2 regions of the Salinicola sp. V024 genome follow, and region 2 is predicted to be linked to the other one. Evidence: predicted binding sites of a transcription regulator. Region 2 holds the regulator's gene; the other holds the start of a gene.

Region 1 (15,856 bases), on a different contig from region 2:
GGGAGACGTCCATATCCGCAACGAGTGGAGCACGCTCAACTACAAGGATGCGCTGGCAATTACCGGCAAGGGACCGATCGTGCGCCACTTCCCCATGGTGCCGGGCATCGATCTTGCCGGTGTCGTCGAGCACAGCGAGCATCCCGAATGGCGTGTCGGCGACCGGGTTCTGCTCAACGGCTGGGGTATCGGCGAGAGGCATTGGGGCGGGCTGGCGCAGCAGGCACGCGTCAACGGCGACTGGCTGACGCGAATGCCGGAAACGCTCGACTGCCGCCAGGCCATGGCCATCGGCACCGCCGGTTACACGGCGATGCTCAGTCTGCTGACACTTGAACGGCACGGCCTGACACCGGCGAGCGGCGAGGTGCTGGTAACTGGCGCCAACGGCGGCGTCGGCAGTTTCGCCATCACCCTGCTGGCACAGCGTGGCTACCGCGTGATCGCGGCCACCGGGCGGCCGCAGGAAGCCGCCTTCCTCGAACGCCTGGGTGCCGCCGAGATCATCGACCGCCAGAGTCTGTCGGAGCCGGGCAAGCCGCTGGCGAAAGCCCGCTGGGCCGCCGCCATCGATTCCGTGGGTAGCCACACCCTGGCCAACGTCTGCGCGCAGATTCAGCCGGACGGCCTGGTCGCCGCCTGCGGACTGGCGCAGGGCATGGACTTTCCCGCCAGCGTCGCGCCTTTCATTCTGCGTGGCGTGAGCCTGCTGGGCATCAACAGCGTCACCCGCCCCCGGGAAGAGCGGGAGCGGGTTTGGGCCAGACTGGCGCGGGATATCGACGCCGCCGTATTGGACGAGATTTCACGAGACATCGGCCTGAGCGACGCCATCGAGGCCGCCGATCAGCTTCTCGCCGGCCAGGTTCGGGGCCGACTCGTGGTCGACGTGAATCGTTGATTCTGCCGCCCCGTCCCGGAACGCTGATGAAGCCAGGCCGGGCGCCTACTCAGTGCCCGGCATCGCCGCCATCGATCACGTTCAGCTTCGACAGCATCTCGTAGGCTGCCTTCACGCGCGCATCGTTGGGATAGTTTTTGTTGGCCAGCATCACCAGTCCGGTCTGCTGGCCGGGTACGAGAACGACGTAGCCGCCGAAGCCGTTGGTGGAGCCGGTCTTGTTGATCCAGACGTCGTCCCGCGGCGCCTGAGCTTGCGATGACCGAGATGACTCGATCGCCTCGGCCTTATTGGGCTTCAGAATCATGTCGTAGCCGTTGCCCGCCAGCAGCGTATCCAGCGAGACCGGCAGCGGATACTGCTCCCAGATCAGATCCTGGGTCATGTCGCCGACCTGGAAATAACCGTGGCGCGTGGTGTCGATCGCCTGCTTCAGGTCGTCATCGATCTCGAGCAGACCGAGATTGGCCTGGACGAATCTGGCCAGATCGCCGGCGGTGGTCTTGATGCCGTAGGCCTCGTCATCGAGCACGCCGGGCGCCACGCGAATCGGCTGGCCATCCTTGCTTTCGCCCATGGCGTAATCGGCCATCTGGCTATCGGGAACGTCGTACCAGGTGTGCTGCAATCCCAGCGGATCCAGCACGTGCGCCTGCATCGCCGGCACGAACTCGCTGTCCAGGCTTGCCGCCGTCTCCACGCCGAGCAGACCGATACCCAGGTTGGAGTAGGTGCGCACCTCGCCGATCGCCTCGGTGGGCCGCCACTGACGGAACCAGCTCATCAGCGAGTCACGGTCCGTCACCTCGTCGGGCACGAAAAGCGGCAGCCCGCCGGTGGTATGCGTGCCCAGATTGCGCCCGGTGATCTCGTCGAACGCGCTGCCCTCGAGCGTCGGCAGATAACGACTGACCGGCGCCTCGAGATCGAGCTTGCCCTCGACGGCGGCCAGCGCTGCCAGCGTGGCGGTGAACGTCTTGCTGAGCGAGCCGATCTCGAACAGCGTCGCGTCATTGACCGATGCCCCGCCATCACGGTCGGCGATGCCGTAATTCAGAATCTGCGTGCCCTGCGGACGCACCACCGCCACCGCCATGCCGGGAATGCTCTGCTGGCGCATCAGCGACTCGATGATCGGACCGACGGCACCGCGAACATCGCCGTCATCGCCCTCCGCCAACACCAGACTCGATGAGCCCAGCAACAGCAACGACACTCCCAACGTGATTCCTTTCATGACGATTTCGATCCTCGGCAGTGCGCGCCGACGGGCATCGTCGGGCGCGGAAAACGATGCCGGCAATCATGCGCAAAAACCGGGCAAACCGAAACCGTCGTCGATCGGCTACAGCAGCTTGTCCAGCGTGATCGGCAGATCACGAACGCGCTTGCCGCTGGCGTTGTAGACGGCATTGGCCACTGCCGCGCCGACGCCGGTAATGCCGATCTCGCCAATGCCGTGGGCGCCCATGGGCGTGTGCGGGTCGGTAATATCAGTCCACATCACCTCGATCTCCGGCACGTCCATCTGTACCGGGACGTGATAGTCGGCGAGGCTCGGGTTCATCACCCGGCCACTGCGCGGATCGAACAGCGTCTCTTCCATCAACGCCAGACCGAGACCCATGATCATGCCGCCGCGGAACTGGCTCGTCGCCGTCTTGGTGTTGAGAATCCGGCCGCAGTCGAACGACCCCAGCAGACGGCGTATGCGTACCTCGCCGGTCACCGAATTCACACCCGCCTCGCAGAAGATGGTGCCAAAGGAGTGCATCGACCAGTTGGCGAGCTCTTCCGACCCGGCGGCGTCCGCCTGCACAGAGAGTTCGCTCTGCCCGGCACGCGTCAGGATCTGTGCGTAGGTCTCGAAACGCGAGCCATCGCCGATGGCGCCCAGGCCTTCGTTCCGGCATTCGATCTCGTCCGGCGAGAGACCGGACAGCGGCGAATCCTGCCCCACCAGCGCCAGCAATTCCGCGACCAGCGCCCGCTGCGCGGCAATCACCGCACCGCCGATCGCCGCCGTCTGCTGTGAGCCGCCCGCCAGCACGCTTCCGGCCAGATGCGAATCGCCATAGTGGAAAGCGATCTTCTCCACCGGCAACCCCAGCCGCGCGGCGGCGACCTGGGTCTGCACCGTCGCCGTGCCCATGCCCATCTCGTGCGCGGCGATGCCAACGGTCGCGCCGTCAGGCGTGAGCGTGATGCGTGCCGCCGCGCCGGGCATGCGGATATAGGGGTAGGTGGCCGTCGCACAGCCCATCCCGATCTGCCATTCACCTTCGCGTCGACGACCAGGCGTGGCGCTGCGCTCGGACCAGCCAAAGCGCTCGGCGCCGCTGCGAGCCGCTTCCAGCAGGTGACGCGAGGAGAACGCCAGCCCGCTGGTGGGATCACGCTCCGGCTCGTTGCGGCGTCTGAGCTCCAGCGGATCCATGCCGAGCTGATCGGCCAGCTCGTCGAGCGCCGATTCCAGCGCGAAGGTGCCCACCGATTCGCCCGGCGCGCGCATGAAGGTATTGGCGAGCATCTGCATGTCCGCAACGTCGATCGACAGTCGGATATGGTCGGCCGCATACAGGCACTTGGTCGCCTGGAAGAATGGCTCCGGCAAGTTGTTGTGCTGCGTCATCGCAGCGATGCCGGAATGAATGAGCGCCTGCAGCCTGCCCTGCTCGTCCGCGCCGAGGGCCACCCGCTGTTCGGTGCAGGCTCGCCCGCCGACCACGCGATAGACGCCCTCGCGCGACAGCGCCAGCCGTACCGGGCGATCCGCGAGCTTCGCTGCCGCCGCGGCCAGAATCTGGTGCTGCCACAGCGCCTTGCCGCCGAAGCCACCACCCACGAACGGTGAAGTGATGTGAATCTGCGAGGTCTCGATGCCGAACACCTCGGCCAGCGACGCCACGGCCAGATCGACGCACTGGGAGGCATCGTGAATCCGCAGTGCTTCACCCTCGCGCCCACTCTCATCCCCATCTCCATTTCCAGCCGTCCAGGCCAGTGTCAGCGCATGGGGCTCGATGGCGTTGTGGTTGTGGCGCGGCGTGGTGTAAGTGGCATCGATTTGGTGTACTGCCGCCTCGAACGCGGTGTCGGCATCGCCGACCGTGATCTCCGCCGGCCCGCCCAGCACGTTGTCCGGCCGACGCGCGTGGGTCTTCGCCAGCTCGAAATCGGTCATCGCCGGCTCCGCCGCGTAATCCACCCGGATGCTTTCGGCGGCGGCATCGGCCTGTTCCTGGGTCTCGGCCAGCACCAGCGCCACCGGCTGGCCGTTCCAGTGGACGCGATCGGTCTGCATGATCGGATGATCGTCGCCGGCGGCACCGTTGGGTGAGCGCAGGAACACCGGCGGCGTATTGAGCTGCGGCGCGTTTTCGTGGGTCATCACCAATACCACGCCGTCCATCGCCTCGGCTTCCCGCCGATCGATATTCAGGATCCGGCCGTTGGCGATGGCGCTGTAGACCAGCGCGGCGTAGACCATGCCCTCGAAGGTGAACTCGCCGGCAAAGCGCGCGCTACCGGTGACCTTCTCCGCCCCATCGACACGCGACAATGGCGCGCCAATTCCGATTCGTTCTTTCTCGCTCAGCGGATCCGGCCGGCCCTCCGGGCGCCAGTAATCGCCGGCCAGGGCGACGCCCGCGGGTTGGTTATCGTCCGATCGTTCGTTATCACCCGACCGTCCTTTATCGAGAGCACTCATGCCTCACCTCCATTACGCGCATCGGCGATACGCCGCGACAGCTCCGCGATCAGCGTTCGTCGCGCCAGTTCGACCTTGAAGGCGTTGCCCGGCAGCGGCCGGGCATCGGTCAGCTCGGCGTCGACGGCGGCGGCAATCGTCGCCTCTGTCGCCGGTTGGCCACGCAGCGCCGCTTCTACCCGCGACGCACGCCACGGCTTCGTCCCCACGCCGCCCAGTGCCAGGCGTACGTCCTGAATCGTTTCGCCGTCGAGTTCGACCATGGACGCCACCGACACCAGCGCAAAGGCGTAGCTGGCGCGGTCGCGCACCTTGCGATAATTCGAACGGGCCGCCATCGGCAGCGGCGGCAACTCGACCGCCACGATCAGCTCCTCGGGCTGCAGTTCGGTTTCGAGATCCGGCCGCTCGCCCGGCTCGCGATGGATCTCGGTGATCGCCAGTTGCCGTTCCCCCTCGGGGCCACGCAGATGAATGCGAGCGTCGAGCGCCGCGAGCGCCACCGCCATGTCGGAGGGATGCGTGGCAATGCAGGATGGTGACGTACCGAGGATGGCGTGATAGCGATGGAAACCCTCGAGCGCATCGCAGCCCGCGCCCGGCTCGCGCTTGTTGCAGCGGGTCGCCACATCGTAGAAGTAGGCGCAGCGCGTGCGCTGCAGCAGGTTGCCGCCGACAGTCGCCATGTTGCGAATCTGCGCGCTGGCGCCGCTCAGAATCGCGCGGGCCAGCACCGGATAGCGGCTGCGCACGCGAGTATCGCCGGCCAACGCCGAATTGGTGACGGCAGCGCCGATGATGAGGCCGCCGTCACCGGTCTCGTCGATATCGCGGGAGAGTCGCGTCACGTCGATCAGGGTCTGCGGACGCTCGACGGTCTCGCGCATCAGATCGATCAGATTGGTGCCGCCGCCCAGATATTTCGCTTGCCGGGAGCGCACGGCCTGCTCGATCGCCTGTTCACTGTCAGCGACTTGGTGATAATCGAAGGCGTTCATCGCGTTATCTCCTCACCCAGCTCCTCACCCAGCTCTTTGGCGAGCCCGGCGGCAATCGCGTCGGCGATGCCGTTGTAGGCGCCGCAGCGGCAGAGATTGCCGCTCATCCGCTCGCGCAGCTCGTCGCGATTCCATTCGATCCCGTTCGCCGCCAGGTCGGCCGTGACGGCGCTGGGATGGTCACGCTCGAGTTCGCCGATCATGCCCACCGCCGAGCAGAGCTGGCCCGGCGTGCAGTAACCGCACTGGAAGCCGTCGTGTTCGATGAACGCCGCCTGCACCGGATGCAGCGTACCGTTCTCGGCCAACCCTTCGACCGTGGTGATCGTACGGCCCTGATACTGAACCGCCAGTGCCAGACAAGAGTTGATGCGTTCACCGTCGACCAGCACGGTGCAGGCGCCACAGGCGCCCTGGTTGCAGCCCTTCTTGGTGCCGCTGAGCTGGAATTGCTCGCGGAGCAAATCGAGCAGTGACGTTCGGAAATCCACCTCGGCCTCCCGAACCTGGCCATTGATCGTCCATTGCATATCGAGCCTCGGGTCACGGTTGCGTTTATCGTTATGAACCAACTTCGAGCTTAGAACTCTTCGATGAGCGAGAAAGGGCGACACTCACCCGACTGTTCGCGGCGTCCGCGGGGGTGCGCATATTCACTCCCTCCTCGGCATATCCATCGATTTCGTCGTCCAGGCGCCTGACCAGATCCGTCATCACCCGTTTGCCGATGCGTTCGGTCATGGTGACGGCCAGCGAGACGGACTCGAGCCGAATCCCGGCGCTTTCCGCCCATGGGCCGAGATGCCTGACCCCGCAGGCCGCACGCTCGGCATCGCCCGTGTGAAACACCACCACGCGCCCGGTTCGCGAGCGCTCGAGCAAGGGCGACAGCAGCAAAAGCGGTGCCAACAGATGAAAGCGAAACGGAAGGCTGCGACGCACGAGCGTTGATTCCGGCGCGGGTTCACTCGAGCGTGGATCGGCATCCAGGATCAGCAGATCGAGTCGCCCATGGATCGCCGCGATATGATCCGCCACGCGCTGTAGCGCGCCGGCGTCGTCCAGAAGCAGCATTTCCGGCGGGATGTAGTCCGTTGTCTTCAGTGGGGTTTCTGACATGGCCTCCACCACGTCGGTCGCCGCCGTGTTTTCGGGGGTCTCGAATGGGACTACGCCCAGCTCGGCCCGGCCGTCAGAGCCGATGAGCAGCGTGATGCGCGGATAGCAGGTCATCCAGAATCTCCGATCCGTCGTCCGATTGATTTCCAATCCCTGTCGAAAACCCTAATATGTCCGCTGATCCTACATAATCCCCGACGTTATCCTACGTTTACCAATGACAGGTTAAAGCGACGCTGCATGTCTTCCTCCTCTTCAAACGCGCCCTCACTGGGCGAATTCCTGCGCACCCGACGCGCCGCCGTCACGCCGGAATTGGCGGGACTTCCGCCGGGTCGTCGGCGGCGCACGCCCGGCCTTCGCCGCGAAGAGGTCGCCACTCGCGCCAGCATGGGCACGGCCTGGTACACCGCACTGGAACAGGGGCGCAACGTTCAACCTTCCGATCAGGCGCTGGCCTGTCTCGCGCGCGCCCTGCTGATGACCGAAACCGAGCGCGAACACCTTTATGCGCTGGCGGGGCGGCCGGCACCGCCGCGCGCCATCGACAATGGCTCGACGATCAACCCGATTCTTCAGCGTCTGCTGGACCGAATGGAGCCGGACCCGGCGTACGTCATGGACGCCTACTGGGAAGTGATCGCCTGGAACCGGGCCGCGGCGCAGCTCTTCGATATCGAGCGCACCGGTGATAAGCATCCGCGCAACAAGCTCTGGTGGGTCTTTACCCAGAAGCGCATCGAAACGCATGAGGCCGACTGGCTGAGATCCGCCCGCACGCTGGTGTCGATCTTTCGTAGCCAGGCCACGCGTTACGCCGGCGATCCGCGCATGCGCCAGTTGATCGACGACCTGCTCGAGGCGAGCGACGTCTTTCGCGAACTCTGGGCCGAACAGGACGTGCTCGACCTTGGCAGTGGTCGCAAGTCGATGCAGCTGCCGGATGGCAGCAACCGGGAGTTCGATTATCTGCCGCTCAGGATTCCCGACCTGCCCGGCGCCTGCCTGATGATCTATCTGGGGGTGGAGTGAGCGCTCGATCGAGGCGCGAGGCTTTCACGATACCGATGCACGCTCTCGGCGAGTCAGAAAGTGAGTTGCTGGCTCGCCGATTCGACTCCGAACGTCTGTTGAAGCGATCAAAGTACGGTTCTCAGTATCAGAAAGGCGATCGCTGCCATCAACGCCGCGGCCGGCAGCGTGATGATCCAGGCCAGGGCAATGGGCCGCATCAGTGCCCAGTTGGTCTGACGGTTGACCATGCCGATGCCGAGCACGGCGCCAATCAGAATGTGGGTGCTGGAAACCGGCAGGCCCAGCATCGAGGCGAGCATCACCACGGCGGCGGCGGCGAGCTCCGCGGAAAAACCGGACGCCGGGTGCATCTTGGTCAGATTCTCGCCGACGGTCTTGATCACTTCCTTGCCGATGAACCAGAGCCCGACGATCAACGCCACACCGAAGGTCAGCATCGCCAGCGGGGGGATTGAGGCTTCGTCGGCGATCGCTCCGGTTCGCAGCACATCGAGAATCGCCACGAACGGACCAATGGCGTTGGCGATATCGTTGGAGCCATGGCTGAAAGCGAAGCCGGAAGCGGTGAATACCTGCATCCAGCTGAACATCAGAAAGGTCGAGCGATCCAGCGACTCGCCCTTGAGAGTCTTGGCGAAGATGAAGGTGGCCATCCACACCACGGCGCCGATCATTCCCATGATCAGGTAGTTATCGAGCGTGCTCAGGCCAAGCTGCATGTTCTTCAGACCCTTGAACAGCAGCATTGCCGAGATGATCATGGCGCCCAGCGCGGCCACCATGGGCACCCAGCTCTCCAGCGCGCGATGGGAGTGGATCTGGCGCCGCTTCTCGTCGATCTGGTGCAGGTCGCGGTAGTACTCGGACTCCAGATCCTCCGTCCCGTAATCGCCCTCGTTCACCGTCTGCATGTCTCGCGCCATCGCGTGGGTGTAAGCGATCTGTTGAATTTCCGAAAGCCGTTCGAAGCGCGCTTTATGCTCACGTTTATGCTGCCGTTTCTCTTCGCGAACCGCGGTGAGTTCGCTCTTGGCCATTTCGTTGTAAGAGAGGATGTGCTTCTTGATCTGGGAGTAGAGCAGATAGGCGACCACGCCACCCAGTAGTGGCGACAGCACCCAGGAAATCGCGATCTGACCGATCTGCCCCCATTGGACCAGGTCCAGCGCGGAGTCGCTGCCGTTGATCAGGACGCCAAGCGTGATCGAGCTGCCGACGATCGCGCCGACAATGGAGTGGGTGGTCGAAACCGGATACCCCTTGCGCGACGCGAAGAGCAGCCAGATTGCCGCGGCAATCAGCGCCGACATCATGATGTAGACGAAGTCGAGAGACGCTACCTGGATACCACCGAGATCGACGATCCCGCCACGAATGGTCGAGGTCACCTCGCCGCCAGCGATGACCGCGCCGCTGACCTCGAAGATCGCCGCCACGAACAGCGCCTGCCTGATGGTCAGCGTGCCGGCGCCGACGCTGGTGCCGAATGAATTGGCGACGTCGTTGCCGCCGATATTGAACGCCATGAATACGCCAAACAACGTGGCCAGCACGAACAAAAGCGTATTGTCGCCGCGAATGTAGCCCAGCCCCCAGACGAGGAAATAACCCGTCGTGGCGACAAGCAGAACGCCGAAAAAGAGACTTGTCCGCAATCCTCCTCCGGAATCACCGAGTATCGTCGGATTACCGCTGGCTGCCGGATTGGCCATGCTCGCTTCCTCCCCTTCTCTGCTGAAGATGGATCAGGCCGTGATTGGTGGCTGATTCCTCGGCAGATTGGCGCATGAGCGTGACAGAACGGTGACGCAGGATCGTGATGGCGAAAGGCCATTAAGCCATTCAGACGAATGACTGGCTGACTACGAGCAGACGGGCCGCGTTGGCGAGGAGGGGCCGTCCCCCGCCAGCGGTTTAGCTCGGCTTCAGTGCACCACGTTGCGAATGAAGCGCAGCCGGCCCGCCCCGTCGTTGCGATAACGATAGGGCTGGTCGCTGGGGTAGACATGGAAGTCGCCGGCTTCGATCGTCAGCTCGCGTTCGCCGAGGGTCAGGGTCAGCGTTCCCTCGATTACCACCAGCATCTCATGCCAGCCGTTGTCATCGGCCGCCGACTCGTAGACTTCACCCGGCTCGAGCGACCACGACCATAGCTCGACCTCCTGCCGCGCCGGTTTGCTCGCCAGCAGTCGAGCGCGACTGTCGGGATGATTTCCCACCCAGGCAACTTCGTCGATACGCGCCGAGTCTTCGCTATCGAGCGGCTGCACCAACGCATAGAACAGCACCCCCAACGCTTCGGCCAGACGATCCAGCGTGCTCAGGCTGACGTTGACGTCGCCCTTCTCGATATTGACCAGCATGCGCCGACTCACACCGGCCTGATCCGCCAGTGCCTGCTGACTCAGCCCTGCGGCCTGGCGCCGACGTCTCACATTGGCAGCCACGTGGACCAGTACATCGGGACGCTCGTTAGCCTTGTGCAATATATTGCCCATCCGTACAATCGCGGCTCTCGTCGAATGCCATCGGCCGCCGGCATGGCACCTTGGCAATGTCTGGCGAGCCATCATGCCGCACACTTTCGGAGGTGTCATGTCAGTCGCCATGCGCGAATTGCTTGCCAGGATCTGGCCGGTGGCCATGCTGGTGGTGGCAATGTGTTCGATCCAGAGCGGCGCCTCCATCGCCAAGTCGCTGTTTCCGGTCATCGGCGCCACCGGTACGACCTCGATTCGTCTGATCTTCGCCGCGCTGATACTGCTGATCGTCATGCGCCCCTGGCGCCAGCCGCTTAGCCGCCGGGCGTGGAAATCGACGCTGATCTACGGCGTCGCCCTCGGGATCATGAACCTGCTGTTTTATCAGGCGCTGCAGACCGTGCCGCTGGGGATTGCGGTGGCGCTGGAATTCACCGGCCCGCTCGCGGTGGCGATGCTGTCGTCGCGACGCTGGCTGGATCTGGTGTGGGTGGCTCTCGCCGTGATCGGCCTGGCCTGCCTGCTGCTGCTGGGCGATGATCGCAGCGGCCCGGTCGATCCTTACGGCGCCGCCTGTGCGCTCGGCGCCGGGGTATGCTGGGCGCTTTATATCCTGTTCGGACAGAAGGCCGGTGCCATCAACGGCGCCCAGAGCGCCACGCTTGGCGTCACCATCGCCGCCGTCGTCATCGCTCCGGTGGGCCTGCTCGACGTGGGCACGGCGATGTTCGCGCCAGAGGTGCTGCCCTACGCGCTGGCGGTGGCGGTGCTCTCTACCGCGCTGCCCTACACGCTCGAGATGATCGCGATGCCGCGGCTGCCGACGCAGACCTTCGGCACGCTGATGAGCCTGGAACCGGCGATCGGTGCGCTCTCGGGGCTGCTGTTCCTGGGCCAGCTATTGAGCACCCTGCAATGGCTGGCCATCGGACTGGTGATCGCCGCCTCGATCGGCACCACGCTGACGATCCGGCGCCGGGATACGTTCGAGACACCGGTCCCGGACTGAACATCCCGCTAGAGGCGCCTTTGATGCCTGCCAGTGCCGAGCATTCCAGACCGCACGAACGTTACAGACTGCACGAACGTTCCAGACATGAACCTCGCCCTCTGGCATGCTGAGCGGATCGGGCGTTGCAGGCATCGACCCTGGGCGCCGGTCGGGAGGCAGCATGACATCGACGAACTGGATCGATCTGCAGCAGGACGGTGACACGGGCATCGAGACGATCCGCGCCCACTTCGAAGGCCACGCCTACGATCCCCACTGGCACGACAGCTACCTGGTCGGCTTCACCGAACAGGGCGTGCAGCAGTTCCATTGTCGTCGTACCCGCCATGACAGCACGCCGGGACGACTGTTTTTCGTCGAGCCCGGCGAGATTCACGACGGCCATGCCCCGACCGAGGGCGGTTTCACCTACGCCATGCTCTATCTCGACCCCGCCTGGCTTCAACGCGAGCTGCGCCAGTTCGCGGTCACCGGTACGGCTTCCGGCGAGCCGGGCTTCGCCTCGACGCTGGTCGAGGACCCCCGATTGATCACCCATGTCGCCCGCGCCTTCACCACGCTACGCCTGCCAACTTCGAGGCTGGAACGCGATGACGCTCTCGATGCCTTATTGCAGGGACTGGTCCCGCATCTTGGCTGGCGAGAACGCCAGCGGGAAGATCCCCGTCTGCCCGCCGTTGCTCGACGCGCCCGGGAGGTTCTGCACGCGCATTGCGAACAGGACATCGGCTTGCAGTCACTGGCCGAGCAGTGCGGCGTCGATCGCTTCCGCCTGACCCGCGCCTTCAAGTCGGCCTTCGGGCTGGCACCCCATGCCTATCTGGTGCAGTTGCGCCTGAGTCTCGCCCGCCAGCGGCTCGCTGGCGGCGAATCCCCGGCGGCGGTCGCCAGCCAGCTCGGCTTCGCCGACCAGAGCCATCTGGGTCGCTGGTTCCGGCGCGCCTATGGCCTGACCCCGGCGGACTATCGTCAGCGCTGCTCCCGGACCGGCTGAACTGAACTGAACTGAACTGAACTGAACTCAAGACTGAATCCAACCCGGAGTTCCTGGCGAGTTCGACGTGGGCGACTGCTCAAACCTTCCAGACGCGCGGCGATCACGGCGCGATAGTTCCGACTCCACGCCATTTCTGGAGTCGCTCATGTCTGCCTGGCTACCGTTTGCCCTCTTCGCCTTCGTCGCTTCGATCACCCCGGGGCCGACCAATCTGCTGATACTCACTCAGGGCGCACGCCGTGGCTGGAAAAGCACGCTACCGGCGGTCTTTGGCGCGAGTCTGGCAGCGGCCACGATCGTGCTGACGGTGGGCCTGGGGTTGTCGCAGACGCTGCTGGCCTATCCCGTCATTCGCCAGCTGATGGCCGCCATCGGCGTCGGCTGGCTGACCTGGCTGGCATGGCGGCTCTATCGCAGCCAACCCCCGAGCATCGAGACCGACGCAGAGAGATCAGGCGCGCCGGCTTTCGGCCCCCGACAGGCTGCCGGCTTGCAGCTGGTTAATCCCAAGACCTGGATGATGGCACTATCGGTCGTCGGCGTGTTCACCGACTCGGCGTCGAGCGCGACGCAGATCGGCGTATTGGCGCTGACGTTCGGGATCGTGGCGCTCCCCTGCCTGGCCCTCTGGGGCATGATCGGCAGCGGTGTCGCCCGTCTGTTTCATACCAAACGCCAGTGGCAGTGGTTCAATCGCGCGCTGGCACTACTGCTGCTGGCAGTGGCGTGGGGGAGCGTGCTGGCGTCATGAGGCGTCAATGCCGAGCCGATGACAGCTGGCTCGAGCGCTGTCGCGAAGCTCGCCACAGCGAACCTCCAGCTGCCGCCTTGCGGCGGGATCGGGCAGGGCCTCGAGATTGGACTCGACGCCGATCAGTAGCGCCTCCATCGCGGCGCGCAGCATGGTCGCGCCGGCCAGCGTGTCGCTCTCCATCGCCGACGACGTCAGCGACAGCCCCTCGACCGCCAGCACCAGCCCGTCCTGGCATCGCTCGGCGGCCGCCAGCGGAATCTGAATCGATGCATCGCGGGCTTCGCGCAGAGCCGAATCACGCTGCTCCGATTCGGCGCCGGTATCACTCGGTAGACGCTGCGCTTCGAGATAGTCGGCGAACGCCGCGGCATCGTCATCGACGGCCTCGGCCAGCGCTTTCTGCAGCCCATCGCCCTCTTCTATCAGTCGGCGGCGATGACGATCGAGGTCGGATTCGCCTCGATGCAACCGCACGCCCTTGAGAATCAGCGACAGGCCCAGGCAGCCACTCAATGCCGCGGCCGCGCCACATCCCGGTGTGGAACGGGTTTCAACGGCGTGCTGGAAATCGGCAAGCGAACGTTGCCAGAGAGAAGATGACATGCGGCACTCCGTGACGGGATCACGGTTCAGCATAGACAGCGAGCGTCGCCAGCGCGCGGAAAGGCTTCAACCCATGTGGGCGAATAGATGCTCATAGAGGACCGTGATACCGATCGCGATCAACACGATCCCGCCGGCGATCTCGGCGCGCTTGCCGATCAGCGAGCCGATCGCACGCCCCAGCATGATGCCGATGGTCACCATGAAGGTCGTCGCCAGACCGATCGCCAGCGCGGTGACCAGGATATTGACGTCGGCAAAAGCCAGGGTCACGCCAACCGCCATGGCATCGATGCTGGTCGCCAGCGCCGTGACGGCCAGCAGCCAGACCGATTTACGCTCCGGTATCTTCTGGTGATCCGCTTCGCTGTCGACCGGCTTGAACCCCTCCCAGATCATGTGCCCGCCAAGCGCGCCAAGCAGCACGAAGGCGATCCAGTGATCCCACTCGGAGACGAATCGCGTCGCTGCCAACCCCACGGCCCAGCCGATAATCGGCGTGATCGCTTCGACCGTACCGAAGATCACGCCGATTCGCAGCGCTTCGGGAAAGCGTGTACGGGTGAGGGCCGCGCCCTTGCCGATCGATGCGGCAAAGGCATCGGTCGACATGGCAAAGGCAAGCAATACGAGAGAAGCAGGGTTCATGGTCTTATCCAGCCGGTAATATCGCCACGACATCCGCAATTCCCGACGTTGCACTGCGGATGTCCATGGTCTCGCCAACCGGACCCGGCGTTCGTGCCACGGCATTGCCGAGTGTGTTGACACGAACATCACCACCGGCAGTCAGCACAGCGGTGATCGGCTACTCCCCAAGGAGGAGATAGACTATAGTCACACCACCGAAGAACATCAATAAATGATTGAATTTAAAGAGAAAATTCACCACGGTTAATTCATGTCGTTAGCGTTAATCAAGTTAACGCCGGTTGGACTTTGATGGCGGGGTTGCAGATGCGGCACTCAACCGATCAGGGGATGACGCCATTGAGAGACATTGATAATCAACGCCGTCTCTGGATAACGACACCGGGACGTTTATTCAACCATTTTTAATTAAGAAAATACTGATTCTTAGAATAGAAACTCTCATTATCAAGCAAGACGTGCAATTTATTGCACAACTCCCCAGCTCATATCGTGAACCGCTATAACGAAGGCGAAAAACACATTCAAACAACCGATTTAATGTAATATAAAGTAATAAAAACGCCATCTCAGGTATTTGAATGAACGTTCAATATAATATATTTTTATTTTATATCAATAACTTGAAGACAAAAACTGGGTTTTATTTTGCTTACCTAATCGATACGCAAAGAATCAAATATTTACTTCAAATTAGCCCTCTTGTCACGCAAACCCAGTAACCTGAATTACGTTGGATCGCGTTCCTGACGTCTCGCTAATATTGCGGATTCGATCTAGCACCTTTTCTAGCACCGCTAGAATTGCAGACTCTGAAACTCACGCTATTAGGAGAAATACCATGGCTGATACTCCTGCAATCGATCCGTCGACTTCAAACGACAGCGCTGATTCTTCCATTAGTCAGTTGAAAGCGGTTTTTGATCAGGCGATCGAGAAATCCGCTGAAATTACCAAGGTCACGACCGAGAAGAAGACGATGCTCGACGCGACCAAGCAGCGTCCGCAGAACTAATGCGGCCAGTCGCGGGCGGCCTTATGCCGCTCGCGGCGTTTCTACCCCATCATCCGGCAAAGCGGCAGAACGTTCACGTGACGGCCCTTGGTCCAACAATGAAGACTGTAAAGCCGGGAGATGATGAATCGAGGCGACACATTTGCAAAGTCGCTGACAACCTGAAAAACGAGACCCATCCAGGAGCTTCTTTGGCTCTCCGACCTGATCGATTCGGCACGGACAGCCAAGGAATTTCTCAATGCTTCGTACGACACTAGCGAGTTAAACGCATGAAACCCGCCTCCTCCTCTTCGGCGTCGGCAAGCGAAGTCGTAACGACGCTTAGGGTCACCGCTGGCTTACATAGCGGAGCGATGATCGAGCTGACTGATCCGGTTTGCCGAATCGGCAGTGATGAGACTGCCGATGTTGTGCTGGGCGATTCTGGCACGACGGCCGAACACTTGGTGCTACGTTTTCACGGGCGCCAGATGGCTGTCGAAGCCATTGGCGGCGATGTCATCGTCAACGGTCGCGTTGTCACCCGGGGCACCGGGCTACGTAGCGACTTGCCAGCCGAGCTGCGTTTCCATGACG
Region 2 (15,856 bases):
ACACCCGCAGTGGCCGCGGCCCACCGCGCAAGGCGGCACACAGTGGCCGCCGGAGGATCAGCGCGCCGAGATTCGCTACTACACCATTCGTCGCCTGGACGTCGCCAGCGGCGAGGTCGAGATCGACTTTCTGCTGCACGAGGCGCCGGGGCCCGGCGGTGACTTCGCCCGTCGCGCCCAACCCGGCGACGTCTGCGGCATGGCCGGCCCCTATGGGCGGGGCGTCGCCGCGGCGTCGCACTATCTGCTGGCCGGTGACGAAACCGCCATTCCTGCCATTGCGCGGCTTTTGGAGACGCTACCGACCAGCGCGCAGGTCGAGGCGTGGCTTGAGGTCGAATCGCCGGTGGATGAGCTGGACCTGCCCGTTTCCGATCACTGCCGTGTCAGCTGGCGTCACCGCTGCCGTGGCCACGCACCCAGCGAGCAGCTCGCCTCGGCGGTGGTCGAGGCGATGCCCGCGGCCCGTGACGATCTGTTCGTCTGGTTTGCCGGCGAAGCGGATGTCAGCCAGCGCCTGCGCAAGCGCCTCAAACAGGAGTTTGGGCTGCAGAAGGGGCAGCACCTAGTGACGGGCTACTGGAAGAGAGAGACCGGCTGAGCCCAGCGACCCCTGAGTCCGTTCGAGTGCCAGCGCCTACTGAGTTCGTTCGAGTACCAGCAGCGGGTCGATCCGGGTATCGAACCAGTTCATGCCCCAGTGCAGATGAGGGCCGGTAGCGCGGCCGGTGGAACCCACCGCGCCGATCACCTCGCCCTGTTCGACGCTGTCGCCAACCTGCACATCGATCCGCGACAGATGCAGGAAATTGGAGCTGATACCGTAGCCGTGGTCGAGCAGCACGGTACCGCCGGTCAGATAGAGGTCGTCGGCAAAGGTGATCACGCCGCTGGCCGGCGCCTTGACCGGCGTGCCCTCGGCGGCGGCGATGTCCATCCCCGAGTGCGCTGACCCCGGCGTGCCGTTGTAGATCCGCTGATTGCCGAAGCGCCCGCTGATGCGGCCTTTGACCGGCCAGATGAAAGGCTGGGCGAAGCCCACCCGATCGTCATTACGCGCCCTCTCGGCACTCACGGCGGCCTGTTCGCGCTGGATACGCTGGGCGATCTCCGGTGGCGGCGAGACCGTCTTGGGCGGCACGCCGTCGATGCGCTCGATCGGCCAGTCCCGCGGCGTGATCGCCACCGATATCTGGCGACTGCGCCCGTCGGGCGTCGTGATATCGACGGTCTCGGCGCCGCTGGCATCGCGGCCCACCCCGAACACCACGGTGCCATAGCCGGTGACGCGAAGATCGTGCCCGGCCGTTGTCACCTGACTGCCCGGCGGTACGCGACCGATCACCATCGAGCCTTGCTGCACGCTATCGGGAAAGGTGATCGGGATGGTATCGATACGAGCGGTGTCGGCGCGAACGCCGGCGATGGCACACGACCACAGCAGCACAAAGGCAGTGGCGCCGACCAGGCGGCGCCAGGAGAAGAAAGCGGGGGTTGTCGGCAGGGTCGTCGGCACCGGTGAAGCTCCGTATCGCGGGATGCCGCCACCATAACCCGATCTGATGGCGGGAGAAACGGTGGCGGGGGGAACGGTGGCGGCAACGAGCGCCTGGATCCGAGCCAGGTTCTGTCCCCGACCTAGAAAGATTCCCAGTTGTCGTTATCGTCTCGTGCCGGTCGGGAAGGCGATGCCGTACTCGGCGCTGGGATCGGTGCCAGCTTGGGCGTCGATGACGCCGCCGTGGCTGATGTCGTGGCTGATGTCGTGGCCGTGGCCGATGTCATGGCCGCTGTCGGCGACGAACGGTAGCGTGTCATCAGGTCGCCATACTCGACATTGGCGACCTTGAATCCGGCCAGAGCTTGCTCCAGCGTCGCCACCTGCGCGTTGAGCGTGGAGGCGGCGGCGGAAGCCTGCTGTACCAGCGAGGCGTTCTGCTGGGTCACCTGATCCATCTGCACCACGGCTTCGTTAACCTGATCGATTCCGTTGGACTGTTCGCCGGAGGCGACCGAAATCTCCTCGATCAGATCGGTCATGCGGGCCACGGACTGGACGACGCGGCGAATGGTGTCGCCTGCCGTCGCCACGATCTCCGAGCCGGCATCGATCTTGCGATTGGAGGCATCGATCAGCTGGCGAATCTCGCGGGAGGCATCGGCGCTGCGGCTGGCCAGCGTGCGCACTTCGTTGGCGACCACCGCGAAACCCCGGCCCTGCTCGCCGGCCCGTGCGGCCTCGACCGAGGCATTGAGCGCCAGGATATTGGTCTGGAAGGCGATCGAGTCGATCACGCCGACGATCTCGGTGACCTGGCGTGAGCTGTCGGTGATGCCCTGCATGGTCGAGACGACCTGATCCATCATCTCGCCGCCCTCCGTCGCGGTGGTGCGCGCCTCGCCGGCGAGGCCGCTGGCCTGGCGGGCGTTGTCGGCGTTCTGGCGCACGGTCTGGGTCAGTTCTTCCATGCTGGAGGCGGTCTCGCCGATGGACGCGGCCTGCTGCTCGGTCCGCGCCGCCAGATCCTGGTTGCCGTTGTGAATCTGGCCCACACCGACGGTAATGGTGGTCGAGGCGTGGCGAATATCGGTCATCGATGCGGCCAGATGAGCGCGCATCCCCTCGATGGCTGCGAGCAGGCTGCGATCGTCGCCCGAGCGCACGTTCAGCGGTGTGGTGAGATCGCCCTGGGCGATATCCTTGACCGCATCGCGGGCCTGGCGCGGGTCGCCACCGAGATCGCCCAGCACGTTACGGATGACCCAGCCCATGATCAGCGTGATGATCGCCCCGATGACCCCGGCGATGAGGCTCATCTTGAGTACGCCGGCCCAGAACGCCTGCTGGATGTCGCTGATGTAGACGTTGGCGGCGAGGTACCAGTCCCACTCGGGCACGTAGCGGACGTAGTTGAGGCGGGACACGTCTTCGCCGTCGGCATTGGTCGAGGTGTACTCCAGGGTACCGTCGTCGGGCGAGTCCGCCAGCGCCTTGAGTTCGCGATAGAAATAGACCCCGTTATCGTCGCGGAAGTCGCTCATGTCGCTACCGATCTCACGCTTGGGGTGATAGACCAGATGGATATTGCTGTCGAAGGCATAGACATAGCTGCCGTCGAGATCCAGCGCCGATAGATTCCTGCGTGCGAAGTTCTGGGCAGCTTCGGTGGAGAACTCGCCGTTGGCGGCGCGCTCGGCATAGCGCTCGACCAGCGTCTGGGCGCTACCCACGAAGCTCTTGAGGCTGTTCACGCGTTCGGCCATCAGCGTCTCGCGCTTCTCCAGGGCCATCCAGCCCACCAAAATCAGCATGCCCAGCCACATCAGGCCGACCGTAATCCAGAGTTTCTGCCGCATCGTCATCGGGGGGATCCTTGTTGATCGTGAGAAGTGCGATTCATTTAGATGATTTAGAGGAATCCACTATCGGCCGATGACGATCCAGATTGAGAGGAGAGCGAGAGAAGAGCGAGAGAAGAGCGAAAGACAATCGAGAGGGAAGGGAGAGGGAAGCGCGGAAAACCCGAAAAGCGGGAGCGTCAGGCCGGCGTATCGGGCGATACCGAAGTCGGGCGAGCGGGAGCCGCTGCCAGACGCGACGCAGGAAACACGCAGCGAAAGCGCGCACCGAGCCCCGGGCGGCTGACGATCTCCAGCGTCGCCTCGTGGCGCAGCAGCACGTGCTTGACGATGGCCAGGCCCAGGCCAGTGCCGCCGGTGTCGGCGCTGCGGCCCTTGTCGACGCGATAGAAACGCTCGGTGAGGCGCGGGATGTGAATGGGGTCGAAACCGTCGCCATCGTCTTCGACCTCGATGGCGGCGCCGTCGTGCCACGGCTTCCAGCGTAGCGTGATGGTGCTGCCCTCCGGCGTGTAGCGAACGGCGTTGAACACCAGATTGGAGATGGCGCTGCGGATCTCCTTGGTATTCGCCAGCAGCTGCCGCGGCTCTTCGGCTTCTATCGTCAACTGGTGACGTTCGGTGCTCAACTCGCGGGCATCGGCGGCAATGCCCGCGAGCAGCGTCGCCACGTCCAGCGTTTCGCGATCATTGTTGGGGCTGTCGATCTCGAGGCGCGACAGCAGCAGCAGATCCTCGACCAGATTCTGCATGCGCGTGGTCTGCGCCTGCATCTGGCCGAACCCTCGCTGCCAGCGTTCGGGGAGCTGGCCGGCATGATCCGAGTAGGTCTCGAGATAGCCGGCGAGTACCGTCAGCGGCGTGCGCAATTCATGCGAGACGTTGGCCACGAAGTCACGACGCATCATCTCCAGCTGATGCAGCCGGGTCACATCGCGGGCCATCAGCAGGCGTTCGTTGTCGCCGAACAGGGTGAGATGGAACTGCAGGCTGTGATTGGCCTGAACCGGCGAGGGAATCAGCAGCGGCTCGCGGTAGTCACCCGACTCGAAATAGGCGATGAAGCGCGGATCGCGCAGGAAGTTGGTGATCGGCTGGCCGCGGTCATGGTCGGCCTGCAGGCCCAGCATGTCGCCGGCAGCGCTGTTCCACCAGTCGAGGTCGCCTCGGGAGTCGAGCATCACCACGCTGTCGCGCATCGCTTCGCAGGAGTCCTGGATTCGCCGCAGGATATCGCGCAGACGTCCCTGCAACTGGGTCTGGGCCTTCTGGTAGCTGTACAGGCGGTCGAACAGGTCGCCCCACACGCCGGTACCGGGCGGTGGCGCCTCGCGCGGGTTCTTCAGCAGCCAGATATAGAGCTTGCGCACGTGACGCAAATGCAGGAAGACGTAGAGCCCGAGCCCGGCGGCCAGCCCCCAGCCGAGTCCGGCGAGCAAATTGTGGCCCAGTTCGCCGAGCAGCAGGCCGATCGCGCCCAGTCCGAACAGCATGTAACCCAGACGCCACAGTTCGTTGATCCAGTAGCGCACTTGCTGACTTACTCCCGAGTCGAAAAACGGTAGCCGGTGCCGCGCACGGTCTGGACCAGATGCTGATGCGCTTCACCCAGCGCCTTGCGCAGCCGGCGAATATGCACGTCGACGGTGCGCTCCTCCACGTACACATTGCCGCCCCAGACCTGATCCAGCAACTGGCTGCGGGTGTAGGCGCGCTCCTGATGGGTCATGAAGAACTGCAGCAGGCGGTACTCGGTCGGGCCGATCTCCAGCGCGCCGCCGTGGGAAGTGACGCGATGGCTGGAAGGGTCGAGACGCAATCCCTCGACTTCGACCGCTTCCTCGATGCCTGGCGGTGTCGCCCGGCGCAGCACGGCTTTGAGCCGGGCGACGAGCTCGCGTGGCGAAAACGGCTTGGTGATGTAGTCGTCGGCCCCGGCTTCCAGCCCCTGCACCTTGTTGTCCTCCTCGCCCTTGGCGGTGAGCAGGATGATCGGCATCTCGGCGGTGGCTTCCTCGCGCTTCAACCGGCGTGCCAGTTCGATGCCGCTGGTACCGGGCATCATCCAGTCGAGAAGAATCAGGTCGGGCTTCTGGTCCAGCGCCATGGCGTGGCCGGTCTGGGCGTTGTCCGCCTCGAGCACGCGATAGTCGGCCATTTCCAGGGCGATGGCGATCATCTCGCGGATCGGTGCTTCGTCGTCAACGATGAGTACGGTCTTGGAGCTCATGCGCATGCCTCGGGTGAGCCGCCGGATGACCATGCCGCGTGATGCGATTGACGCGTTGTGGATGGTTTCCGGCCGTGACAGAACGGTGACGATTACATCGTGAAAATATGACAGCGATATGACAGGGGTGCCAGTCGGGTCGGTTTCGTTTCCATCAGACCGGCGGCCACAGCGTCAGCACCAGCCCCGCGAACAGCAAAAGCCCCGACCAGAAATTGTTGAGGAAGGCGCGGAAACAGGCGTCGCGCTCGCGTTCTCGGATCAGCCACTGCTGATAGACGAAGGTTGCCGCCATCGCTGCCAGCCCCAGCCAGAAAAATCCGCCCAACATCGTCTGCTCCACGCCGATCCAGGCCAGCAGTATCAGCGTCGCCAGCTGCAGCAGGCCGATGATCCGCTTGTCCCAACGGCCGAACAGTCGCGCGGTGGACTTGATCCCGATCTTGATATCGTCGTCGCGATCGACCATTGCATACTGGGTATCGTAGGCCACGGTCCAGGCGACATTGGCGACCAGCAACAGCCAGGCTTCCAGCGGCACGTCGCGACTGACCGCCATGAACGCCATGGGGATGCTCCACGAGAACGCCATGCCCAGTACCACCTGGGGCAGATGGGTGTAGCGCTTCATGAACGGGTAGATCGCGGCGAGCGCGACGCCGACGAAGGAGAGCAGCACGGTGGCGAGATTGGTCAGGCAGACCAGCACGAAAGCCAGCACCACGAGGCCCGCGAACAGGATCTTGGCTTCCTTCTCGCTGATGCGTCCGGTCGCCAGCGGCCGCGACTGGGTGCGCTTGACGTGGCCGTCGAGATGGCGGTCGGCGTAGTCGTTGACCACGCAGCCGGCGGCGCGCATCAGATAGACCCCGAGCACGAAGATGATCAGCGTGGCCCGATCTGGCAGGCCGTCGGCGGCCAGCCACAGCGCCCACAGCGTCGGCCACATCAAAAGCCAGGTGCCGATCGGCTTGTCCAGCCGCGTCAGGCGCAGGAAGTCGGGCAGGCGCGCCAGCCCGCGTGGTTGGGCGGCTGGACCAGTGCCGCGTGTCTGGGCGGCTGAACCAGCGTCGCGGGTGCGGGCGGCTGGACCAGCGCCGCGTGTCTGGGCGGCTGAATCAGCGCCGCGAGAGCGGGCGGGGTCGGAACCGGCGTGGGACATGGAGTTCTCCGAGACGACAGGCTGTCGATAGCGTGGGCCGAACCTTACACCACCCTTTTCCCGGCTTCGAGTCGTTGTATCCTCGAGGCACGATTGGCCTCCTGCAGGGAGCATGACGCGTATGCGCAGCGGCTTTGGTTTCGATCTCCGGAGCATGGAAATCTTCGTCGAGACGCTGGACCGTGGCAGTCAGAGCGCGGCGGCGGCGGCCCTGGGGCTGAAGCAGTCCTCCGTCTCCCAGAGTCTGGCGACGCTGGAAGAGGTTCTGGGCATCGCGTTGATCGAACGCCATGCGCGGCCGCTGGAACCCACCGCCGCCGGGCGCATCTTCTACGATCGCGCCCGCCGCATGCTCGACACCGCGCGGGCGACCCGGCGCGAACTCGACTCCGGCGCCTTTCGTCAGTTGCATCAGGTGCGCATGGCGCTGGTGGACTCCCTGGCCACCGCGGTGGGGCAGCCGCTGATCGCCGCGATACGCCGCCACACCAGCGACTACACCGTGACCACCGGGCTGTCCCACATGCACGGCCATGCGCTGCTCACGCGCCACGTGGACATCATCATCTCCGACGACCAGCTCGAGGACTACAACGGCCTCGAGCGCCATGCACTGCTGGCCGAGCCCTTCGTGCTGGTGCTGCCCGGCGACTGGACGGGGCCGGTGGACAGCCTGCCGGCGCTGTCGCGACGGCTCGACTTCGCCCGCTATACCACGCAGTCGCTGATCGGCCAGAGCATCGAGCGGCATCTGCGTCTCAACCGCGTGGAGCTGCCGGCGAAGCTGCATCTCGACAACACCTTTGCCCTGCTGCGGCTGGTCGACGGCGGGGCCGGCTGGACCATCACCACGCCGCTATGTCTCTATCAGGCCGGCCTCGACCGGCTGCATCTTCGCATCGAGCCGCTGCCGCTGGCGCCGCTGATTCGCCAGCTGACGCTGGTGGCACGCCGCGAGGAGCTGCGCGACCTGCCGGTGCAGCTGGCAACGGAAGCGCGGCGGTTGCTACAGCGTCATTTTCTCGCCGAACTTCGCCATCACCTGCCTCAGGTCGCCGAGCAGGTGCGGATAGACTGATTCGATCGCGACAGTCCCGGGTCGCTTTTCGGTCGCTATCGATTTTTCCGATAGCGTCGCGTTGGGTGGCATTGATCGAGATTGCCTTTCCGCGCGCATCGTGATCAGACTCGAAGCGGACGCGGTCAGACGATGCCGGCGTCGCTCCGTCGCCACTCGAGGGGACTCGGGGAAGATTCGGAGCGGTTACGGCAGCGGATCGCGACGTTGGATGACTCGATCCAGTGGAGACAACAATGACAAACCACGATAAACCCGCCAGTGGCATCGCCTACAAGCAGCAGGATACCCAGTACTTCGAGAAACGCGGCCTGCGCCGTCACGCCGGGCCCTGGTCGCTGTGGGCGCTGGGGGTGGGCGCGGTGATCTCCGGCCACTATTCGGGCTGGAATCTGGGGCTCGCCTCGGGGGGCTGGGGCGGCATGGTGATCGCCACCGTGATCATCGCCATCATGTATCTGGGCCTGACGTTCTGTATCGCCGAGATGTCGCCGGCGCTGCCGCATACCGGCGCCGCCTACTCCTTCGCGCGCTCCTCGATGGGGCCCTGGGGCGGTTTTGTCACCGGGCTGTGCGAAAACGTCGAGTACGTGCTCACGCCAGCGGTGATCGTCTTCTTCATCGGCGCCTATCTGGGCGGCATCTTCGAGACCGGGCCGGCGTTCCAGCCAGTGTGGTGGCTGCTGGGCTACATCGTCTTCGTGGGGCTCAACATCGTCGGGGTCGAACTCTCGTTCAAGGTGACGCTCTCCGTCACCTTGCTGGCATTGGCGGTGCTGCTGGTGTTCTGGTTCAGCGCCTTCACCCATCTCGACTTCTCGACCTGGGCGCTCAACATCGCGCCGGGCGGCGGCGAGCTCGAGGGCGGCCATGGCCCGTTCCTGCCGATGGGGATCGGCGGCGCGCTGGCGGCGATGCCCTTCGCCGTATGGCTGTTTCTGGCCATCGAGCAGCTGCCGCTGGCCGCCGAGGAGTCGGTCGACCCGCGGCGCGACATGCCGCGCGGCATCCTGCTCGGCATCACCACGCTGATCGTCTCGGCGGCGATGATCCTGTTCCTCAATCCCTCGGTGGTCGGGGTCGGCGCCTATGCCCTGGGGCAGTCCGGCGAGCCGCTGCTCGATGGCTTCAAGGCGATCTACGGCAGCGGCACGGCGAAGTTCCTGTCGCTGCTCGCGATCATCGGGCTGATCGCGAGCTTCCATACCATCATCTTCGCCCAGGGGCGGCAGATCTATTCGCTCTCCCGCGCCGGCTACTTCCCGACTTTCCTGTCGGTGACCCACGGCACCCGCAAGACGCCGCACGTGGCGATGATCAGCGGCGCGATCATGGGCATGGTGATCATGCTGATATGCTTCTTCGCCTTCGGCATGCAGGAGGGTTCGGCGGTGATCGGCGGCACCCTGCTCAACATGGCGGTGTTCGGGGCGATGTGCTCCTACATCGCCCAGGCCGCCTCCTTCATCCTGCTGCGCAAGCACCATGCCCACATCGAGCGTCCCTATCGCAGCCCGTTCGGCAATCCGGGCGCCTGGGCGACCATCGTCATCGCGCTGGTGACGATCTACTTCCAGCTCAGCGACGGGACTTATCGCATCGGCGTGATCGGCGTCGCCGCCTGGCTGGCGGTGGGCATCCTCTATTTTGCACTGGTCGGTCGCCACCGCCTGATCCTGTCGCCGGAAGAGGAGTTCGCCATGGAGCAGCGCGACCAGCAGCGCAGCGCCGGTGGTACCGATCGCGCGGCCAAACCCTGAGCGTCATCCCCACAGTCAGCGAGGAACGGTCATGAGTCATCTGCAAGCCAGAGCAGTGAGCACCGTCGAGCAGGCGCGCAAGATCGTCGAGGCGCGAGGTCTCAGCCACGTCAAGGTGGGCATGTTCGATATGGACGGCGTCATGCGCGGCAAGTACATGCAGCGCGACAAGTTTCTCGATGCGCTCGACAAGGGGTTCTCGTTCTGCGACGTGGTGCTGGGCTGGGACAGCAAGGACGAACTCTACGACAACGTGCAGTACACCGGCTGGCACACCGGCTACCCGGACGCGGCGCTGAAGATCGTGCCGGAGAGCTGTCGCGATCTGCCGTTCGAGGGCGACATGCTGCTCTTCCTGGCGGAATTCGACGGCGCGGCCAGCGAGATCTGCCCGCGGGGCCTGCTCAAGCGCGTGCTGGCCCGGGCGGAGTCGCTGGGGTTCGAGGTGCAGGGATCGCTGGAGTACGAGTTCTTCCTGTTTCAGGAGACGCCGGAGTCGGTGCGCGAAAAGGGCTTTCGCAATCTCAAGCCGCTGACCCCGGACATGATGGGCTACTCGATGCTGCGCAGCTCCGTGCACAGCGAGATCTACCATGAGCTGCTGGCGCTGGCGGAGACCATGGATTTCCCCATCGAGGGCCTGCACACCGAAACCGGCCCCGGTGTGCTGGAAGCGGCGATCGGCGTCGACGACGCTCTGCTGGCGGGCGACAAGGGCGCGCTGTTCAAGACCTTCACCAAGGTATGGGCCCAGCGCCGCAACCTGATGGCCACGTTCATGGCCAAGTGGTCGCCGGACTATCCCGGCCAGAGCGGGCATATCCACCTTTCGCTGAACGAGCGCGACAGCGGTCACTCCGCCTTTTTCGATGCCGACAAGCCCCACGGCATGAGCGATACCCAGCGCCACTTCGTCGCCGGGCAGCAGAAGCTGATGCCGGAGTTTCTAGCCATGTTCGCGCCCACCATCAACAGCTACTCACGGCTGATTCCCGGTTTCTGGGCGCCCACCGAAGCCACCTGGGGCGTCGAGAATCGCACCTGCGCGCTGCGCGTCATCCCTGGGTCGGACAAGTCCCAGCGGGTCGAATATCGCCTCGGCAGTGCCGATGCCAACCCGTATCTGGCGCTGGCGGCGGCGATCGGCGCCGGTCTCTACGGTATCGAGCAGCGCCTCGAACCCGACGCGGCCGTCGAGGGCAACGCCTACACCCTGACCCATCCGCCCCATCAGATGCTTCCCCGGACACTTTGGGAGGCCGCCGGACGGCTGCGGCAGAGCGACGCCGCCCGGACACTGTTCGGCGACGCCTTCGTCGAGCATTTCGCCGCCACGCGGGAGTGGGAGGAGCGTCAGTTCCGGCAGCATATAACCGATTGGGAGCTGGATCGGTACTTCGAGATCATCTGAGGAAACCATGAATACGCTATTGCGCTCCGCATCTCGCACACGGGCGGTGCTCGGATTCCTCACCTACTGGAGTAGGCTCCGGATCCTGCGCTCCGGCCGTGGGCGACCTGCGTTCGCTCATGACGCGTCTTCAAGGTTTCCTACGCGACTTCACTGAGAGGGAGAAAGCCGGATCATGACCCTACAACGCACGATTTCCCCCGTGGATGGAACGGTCTACGTCGAACGCGAGCTGGCCGATGCGGCGCACATCGAGGCCTGCGTGGCGGGTGCCGTGACGGCACAGCGCGAATGGCGCCAGACGTCGCTCGAGACCCGGGCGCGTCACTGCTCGGCGATGGTCGATGCCTTCGTCGCGCGGCGCGACCGGCTCGCCGAGGAGCTGACCTGGCAGATGGGCCGGCCGATCGCCGCGGCGGGCGGGGAGATCGGCGGGTTCGAGGAGCGCGCCCGGGGCATGATCGCGCTGGCCGAGTCAGCGCTGGCGCCGATCCGGTTGGCCGAGAAACCGGGCTTCACCCGTTACATCACCCGCGAGCCGCTGGGCGTGTCGTTGATCGTGGCGCCGTGGAATTTCCCCTTCATGACCGCCGTCAATGCGATCGTGCCGGCGATCATGGCCGGCAACGCGGTGATCCTCAAGCACTCCGCGCAGACGCCGCTGTGCGCCGAGCGAATCGCTGAGGCGTTCCAGGCCGCCGGCCTGCCCGAGGGGGTGTTCCAGTTCCTGCACCTGGCCCATGCCGACACCGAGGCGCTAATTCGCGATCCTCGGATCGATCACGTCTCGTTCACCGGCTCGGTCGGCGGTGGCGCGATGGTCGAGCGCAACGCCGCCGGGCGGTTCATCGCCACCGGCCTCGAGCTCGGGGGCAAGGATCCGGCCTATATCCGTGCTGATGTCGATCTGGACGCCGCCGTGGACGGGGTCATGGATGGCGCCTTCTTCAACTCGGGTCAGAGCTGCTGCGGGATCGAGCGCATCTACGTCCATCGCGACATCAGCGAGGCGTTCATCGAGCGGGCGGTAGCCTGGGTGCGCCAGCTCGAGCTGGGCAATCCCACCGATCCCCGGACCACGCTGGGGCCAATGGTTCGGCCCGCCGCCGCCGACTTCGTGCGCGGGCAGATCGAGGAAGCGGTGGCCGCCGGGGCCAAGGCGTGGATCGACCCCGGCGAGTATCCCCTGTCCACGCCGGGAAGCGCCTATCTGGCGCCCCAGTTGCTGACCAACGTGGACCACTCGATGCGGGTCATGCGCGAGGAGAGCTTCGGACCGGTGGTAGGCATCATGACGGTGGCCGACGACGACGAGGCGGTGCGCCTGATGAACGACAGCGACTTTGGCCTCACCGCGGCCGTCTTCACCCGCGATATCGCCGTCGGCGAGGCGCTGGCGGCGCGGCTCGAGGCGGGTACCGTGTTCACCAATCGCTGCGATTACCTGGACCCGGAACTGGCGTGGACCGGGGTCAAGCAGTCGGGGCGCGGCTGCTCGTTGTCACGGCTGGGCTACGACACCCTGACGCGGCCCAAATCCTTCCATCTCAAACATGCCTGAGCGATGCGCCGAGGGCCCGGTCAGGGGGTCGCTCGAACGACAGCTCGGATGACAATACAGGAGAGAGTCATGAGTCGATTGGATAACGACCGGCCGGCATTCGACACGGTCGCCGACTGGAACTACCCCACCCGCATTCTCGTCGGCGCGGGCCGCATCGCCGAACTGGCCGAGGCCTGCCGTTCGCTGGGCATGCGCGCGCCGCTGCTGGTGACCGACCCGGGGCTGGCGGCGCTGCCGATGGTGGATCAGGCGCTGGAGCAGTGCCGCGATGCCGGGCTGGAGGTCGGCTGTTTCAGCCAGATCCAGGGCAACCCGACCGGCGACAACGTCACCGCCGGCATCCGCGCCTTCCGCGAAGGCAACCACGACGGCGTGATTGCCTTCGGCGGCGGCTCGGGGCTCGACGCCGCCAAGGCCGTGGCGCTGATGGCGCGCCAACGGGACGACCTGTCGCTGTGGTCGCTGGAAGATCGCGGCGACAACTGGCGCCATGCCGAGGCCGACGCCGTGCTGCCGGTGGTGGCCGTGCCCACCACGGCGGGTACCGGTTCGGAGGTCGGACGCGCCTCGGTGATCACCGATCAAAAGGCCCACGTCAAACGCATCATCTTTCACCCTCGAATGATGCCGGGAGCGGTGATTCTCGATCCCGCCCTGACCCAGGGGCTACCGGCACCGATTACCGCCGCTACCGGCATGGATGCGCTGTCCCACTGTCTCGAGGCGTGGTGCGCGCCCGGCTATCACCCTCAGGCCGAGGGCATCGCAGTGGAGGGCATGCGCCGGATTCGCGAGGCGCTGCCGCGGGCCTATCGGGATGGCAACGATCTCGAGTCGCGGCTCGACATGCTGACGGCCTCGATGATGGGCGCCGCGGCGTTCCAGCGCGGACTGGGCGCGATGCACGCGCTGGCGCACCCGCTGGGGGCGCTGTTCGACGCCCATCATGGCCTGCTCAACGCCGTGATCATGCCCTACGTGCTGCGTGCCAACACCCCGGCGATCGGCGAGCCGATGATGCGCCTGAGCCGGTATCTCGACCTTCCGGGGTCAGGCACCGCTGGTGTCATCGACTGGGTGCTGGCGCTGCGCGAGGATCTGGGAATCCCCCATACCCTGGCGGAACTGGGCATCGACGATTCCCGTGCCGAGCTCGTCGGGCGCATGGCGATCGAAGATCCTTCCGCCGGCGGCAACCCGATCCCGTTCGATGCCGACGCGTATCAAAGCCTCTTCATGGCGGCGCTCGAGGGGCGTCTGTAGCGCGGAGGCTTTTCAGCCGATACCTTTCATGACCCGGGAGCCCGCCGATGCGTATCGGTCTGTTGCAGTGCGATGACGTCGACCCGGCGCTGCGCGCGCGCCATGGCAACTATCCAGCGATGTTCGAGCAGCTGTTTCGAAGCATCGACCCGACGCTGGAGTTTCAGATCTGGCGCTGTCTGGATGGCGAACTGCCGGCGGATATCGAAGCCGTGGATGCCTGGCTGACCACGGGCTCCAAGTTCGGGGTCAACGATGGCGAACCCTGGATCGAAGCGCTCTGTGGCTGGGTGCGCGAGCTGTGGGCGGCACGCAAGCCGCTGGTGGGCATCTGCTTCGGCCATCAGCTGATCGCCAGGGCGCTGGGCGGCGAAGTCGCCCAGCATCAGCGCGGCTGGGGCGTCGGTGTCTCCTTCAATCAGGTGACGCGGCAGGCCGAGTGGATGGTGCCGCAACAGGCCGGGCTCGATCTGGTGGTCAGTCATCAGGATCAGGTCGTGACGCTGCCGCCGGGCGCTGAAGTGCTGGCGGGGAGCAATTTCTGCCCTTACTACCTGATGCAGGTGGGCGAATGTTTCCTCGGCGTGCAGGGGCATCCGGAATTTTCCAGAGCGTACTCGGCCGACCTGATGGGGCTGCGGCGCGGCAAGATCCCCGACAATCGGCTCCGGGAGGGCTTGGCGTCGCTGCAGGCTGAGGTCGACGATCGGCAAGTGGTGCGCTGGATTCTGGCGTTCCTGCGGCAGGCGATTGCCCGGCGAGCGTGAAGGCTAGCTTTCGATCTGCGTTGGCGAACCGCCATCGAGGCTAGCGAGTGACGAGCAGGCCCAGATCCTCGGCCATTTCGTACCGAAAACACTCCTGAACCAGCAGCTGGATGCCGCCGTGGCGAAAACGCGAGCGCCGCAGCCATAGCCCCTCGCATAGCCCATCGCATAGCCCCTCGCTGCCGGGTGAGACCCGTGCCACCTCGATCGGGTCGCGGGCGAGATCCGGCTGCGCGAACAGCCAGCTGCCCAGCGAGCGTTCCCCCAGCGTGCGCAGGCGACGACAACCGATGCGGTCCAGCGGGGCGATCGAGCGTGCCGATACCCAGGGCCGATCGCCGCTCATCAGCATCACTTCGCGTACCCAGGCCACCTCGGTGAGCGCCAGTCCCAGCGCCTGGGCTTCGTCGCGCCGCGGTCGTTCGACGCCCTGATGCATTAGCTTGACCCGAAACGGACGCTCGGAGGCCGCGATCAGCCGCGCGGTCAACGAGTCGGTGGACGCCACCCATTGCCACCAGTCGGCGCTCATGCGAGGGCGGTGAACAGCGGCGGGGGACCAGCGAACCCAACGCCAGGAGCGTTCGGCAGGAGAGAGGGCGTGGCAGAGAGCGTGACAGTGACGGGCTGGGGGCACGCGAAACGACTCCATGAATACCATGAAAGAACTCTCTCGAAGCACGCCGGCCGGCGCGTGGCGGCACGGTCGAGAGGCGGCGTAGTGTACCATGGCGCTTCGTAACGACCGACCGAACGAGCTCCTGCTATGCGCCAATTCGAGCAAGCGTCAACGCCACTCACCATCATCGGTACCGGGATGGCGGGTCTGAGCCTGGCCCGGGCGGTTCGCAGCCGTGATACCGCACGGCGGATCACCCTGATCAGCGCCGATAGCGGCGACGAATACGCCAAGCCGCTGCTCTCCAGCGCCTTCACCAAGCGCCAGACGGCCGAGGCGCTGGTGGTTCGCGACGCGGTGGGCATTGCCGAATCGCTGAACGCGCAGATCCGCACCCATACCCTCGTCGAGGCGATCGATACGACCCGCCAGCGCCTGCATATCGGCGCAGAAACGCTCTCCTACGGCCAGCTGGTGCTGGCGACCGGCGCCGCGCCCCGGCAGCCGGTCGAGCTGGACCCGGCACTGCGGGGGCGGGTCTTCCAGATCAACGATCTCGACGACTACCGGCGTTTGCGCGGCGTGCTGGATCGTCACCCCGAGCGCCAGGCTCGCATCGCCATCATCGGCGCCGGGCTGGTG

What was found. Region 2 encodes PhoB, which activates phosphate uptake and scavenging genes when phosphate is short. Its sites were predicted from a motif close to TGTCATANNNNTGTCANA; they were not measured.
Region 1: the regulator PhoB is predicted to act here: its motif matches at 9,557-9,574, upstream of ACUN9V_RS12830 (inorganic phosphate transporter).

What each region holds. Positions count from the first base shown of each region.
Region 1 is NZ_JBQXYB010000008.1:43,310-59,165, forward strand. It holds gene acuI (acrylyl-CoA reductase (NADPH)) at 1-901, shown strand, start outside; gene ampC (class C beta-lactamase) at 951-2,138, opposite strand; gene ACUN9V_RS12805 (xanthine dehydrogenase family protein molybdopterin-binding subunit) at 2,247-4,613, opposite strand; gene ACUN9V_RS12810 (FAD binding domain-containing protein) at 4,610-5,611, opposite strand; gene ACUN9V_RS12815 (2Fe-2S iron-sulfur cluster-binding protein) at 5,608-6,141, opposite strand; gene ACUN9V_RS12820 (hypothetical protein) at 6,173-6,844, opposite strand; gene ACUN9V_RS12825 (MmyB family transcriptional regulator) at 6,971-7,762, shown strand; gene ACUN9V_RS12830 (inorganic phosphate transporter) at 7,870-9,477, opposite strand; gene ACUN9V_RS12835 (helix-turn-helix domain-containing protein) at 9,691-10,263, opposite strand; gene rhtA (threonine/homoserine exporter RhtA) at 10,361-11,254, shown strand; gene ACUN9V_RS12845 (AraC family transcriptional regulator) at 11,418-12,251, shown strand; gene ACUN9V_RS12850 (LysE family translocator) at 12,400-13,005, shown strand; gene ACUN9V_RS12855 (cyclodeaminase/cyclohydrolase family protein) at 13,000-13,611, opposite strand; gene mntP (manganese efflux pump MntP) at 13,678-14,259, opposite strand; yybP-ykoY riboswitch at 14,336-14,440, opposite strand; gene ACUN9V_RS12865 (hypothetical protein) at 15,104-15,277, shown strand; gene ACUN9V_RS12870 (SctD/MshK family protein) at 15,550-15,856, shown strand, end outside.
Region 2 is NZ_JBQXYB010000012.1:72,617-88,472, forward strand. It holds gene ACUN9V_RS15805 (SIP domain-containing protein) at 1-601, shown strand, start outside; gene ACUN9V_RS15810 (M23 family metallopeptidase) at 638-1,516, opposite strand; gene ACUN9V_RS15815 (methyl-accepting chemotaxis protein) at 1,639-3,363, opposite strand; gene phoR (phosphate regulon sensor histidine kinase PhoR) at 3,540-4,892, opposite strand; gene phoB (phosphate regulon transcriptional regulator PhoB) at 4,901-5,590, opposite strand; gene ubiA (4-hydroxybenzoate octaprenyltransferase) at 5,745-6,752, opposite strand; gene ACUN9V_RS15835 (LysR family transcriptional regulator) at 6,874-7,830, shown strand; gene ACUN9V_RS15840 (amino acid permease) at 8,067-9,590, shown strand; gene ACUN9V_RS15845 (glutamine synthetase family protein) at 9,622-11,001, shown strand; gene ACUN9V_RS15850 (aldehyde dehydrogenase family protein) at 11,177-12,562, shown strand; gene ACUN9V_RS15855 (iron-containing alcohol dehydrogenase) at 12,632-13,828, shown strand; gene ACUN9V_RS15860 (glutamine amidotransferase-related protein) at 13,876-14,595, shown strand; gene ACUN9V_RS15865 (chorismate--pyruvate lyase family protein) at 14,636-15,232, opposite strand; gene ACUN9V_RS15870 (NAD(P)/FAD-dependent oxidoreductase) at 15,362-15,856, shown strand, end outside.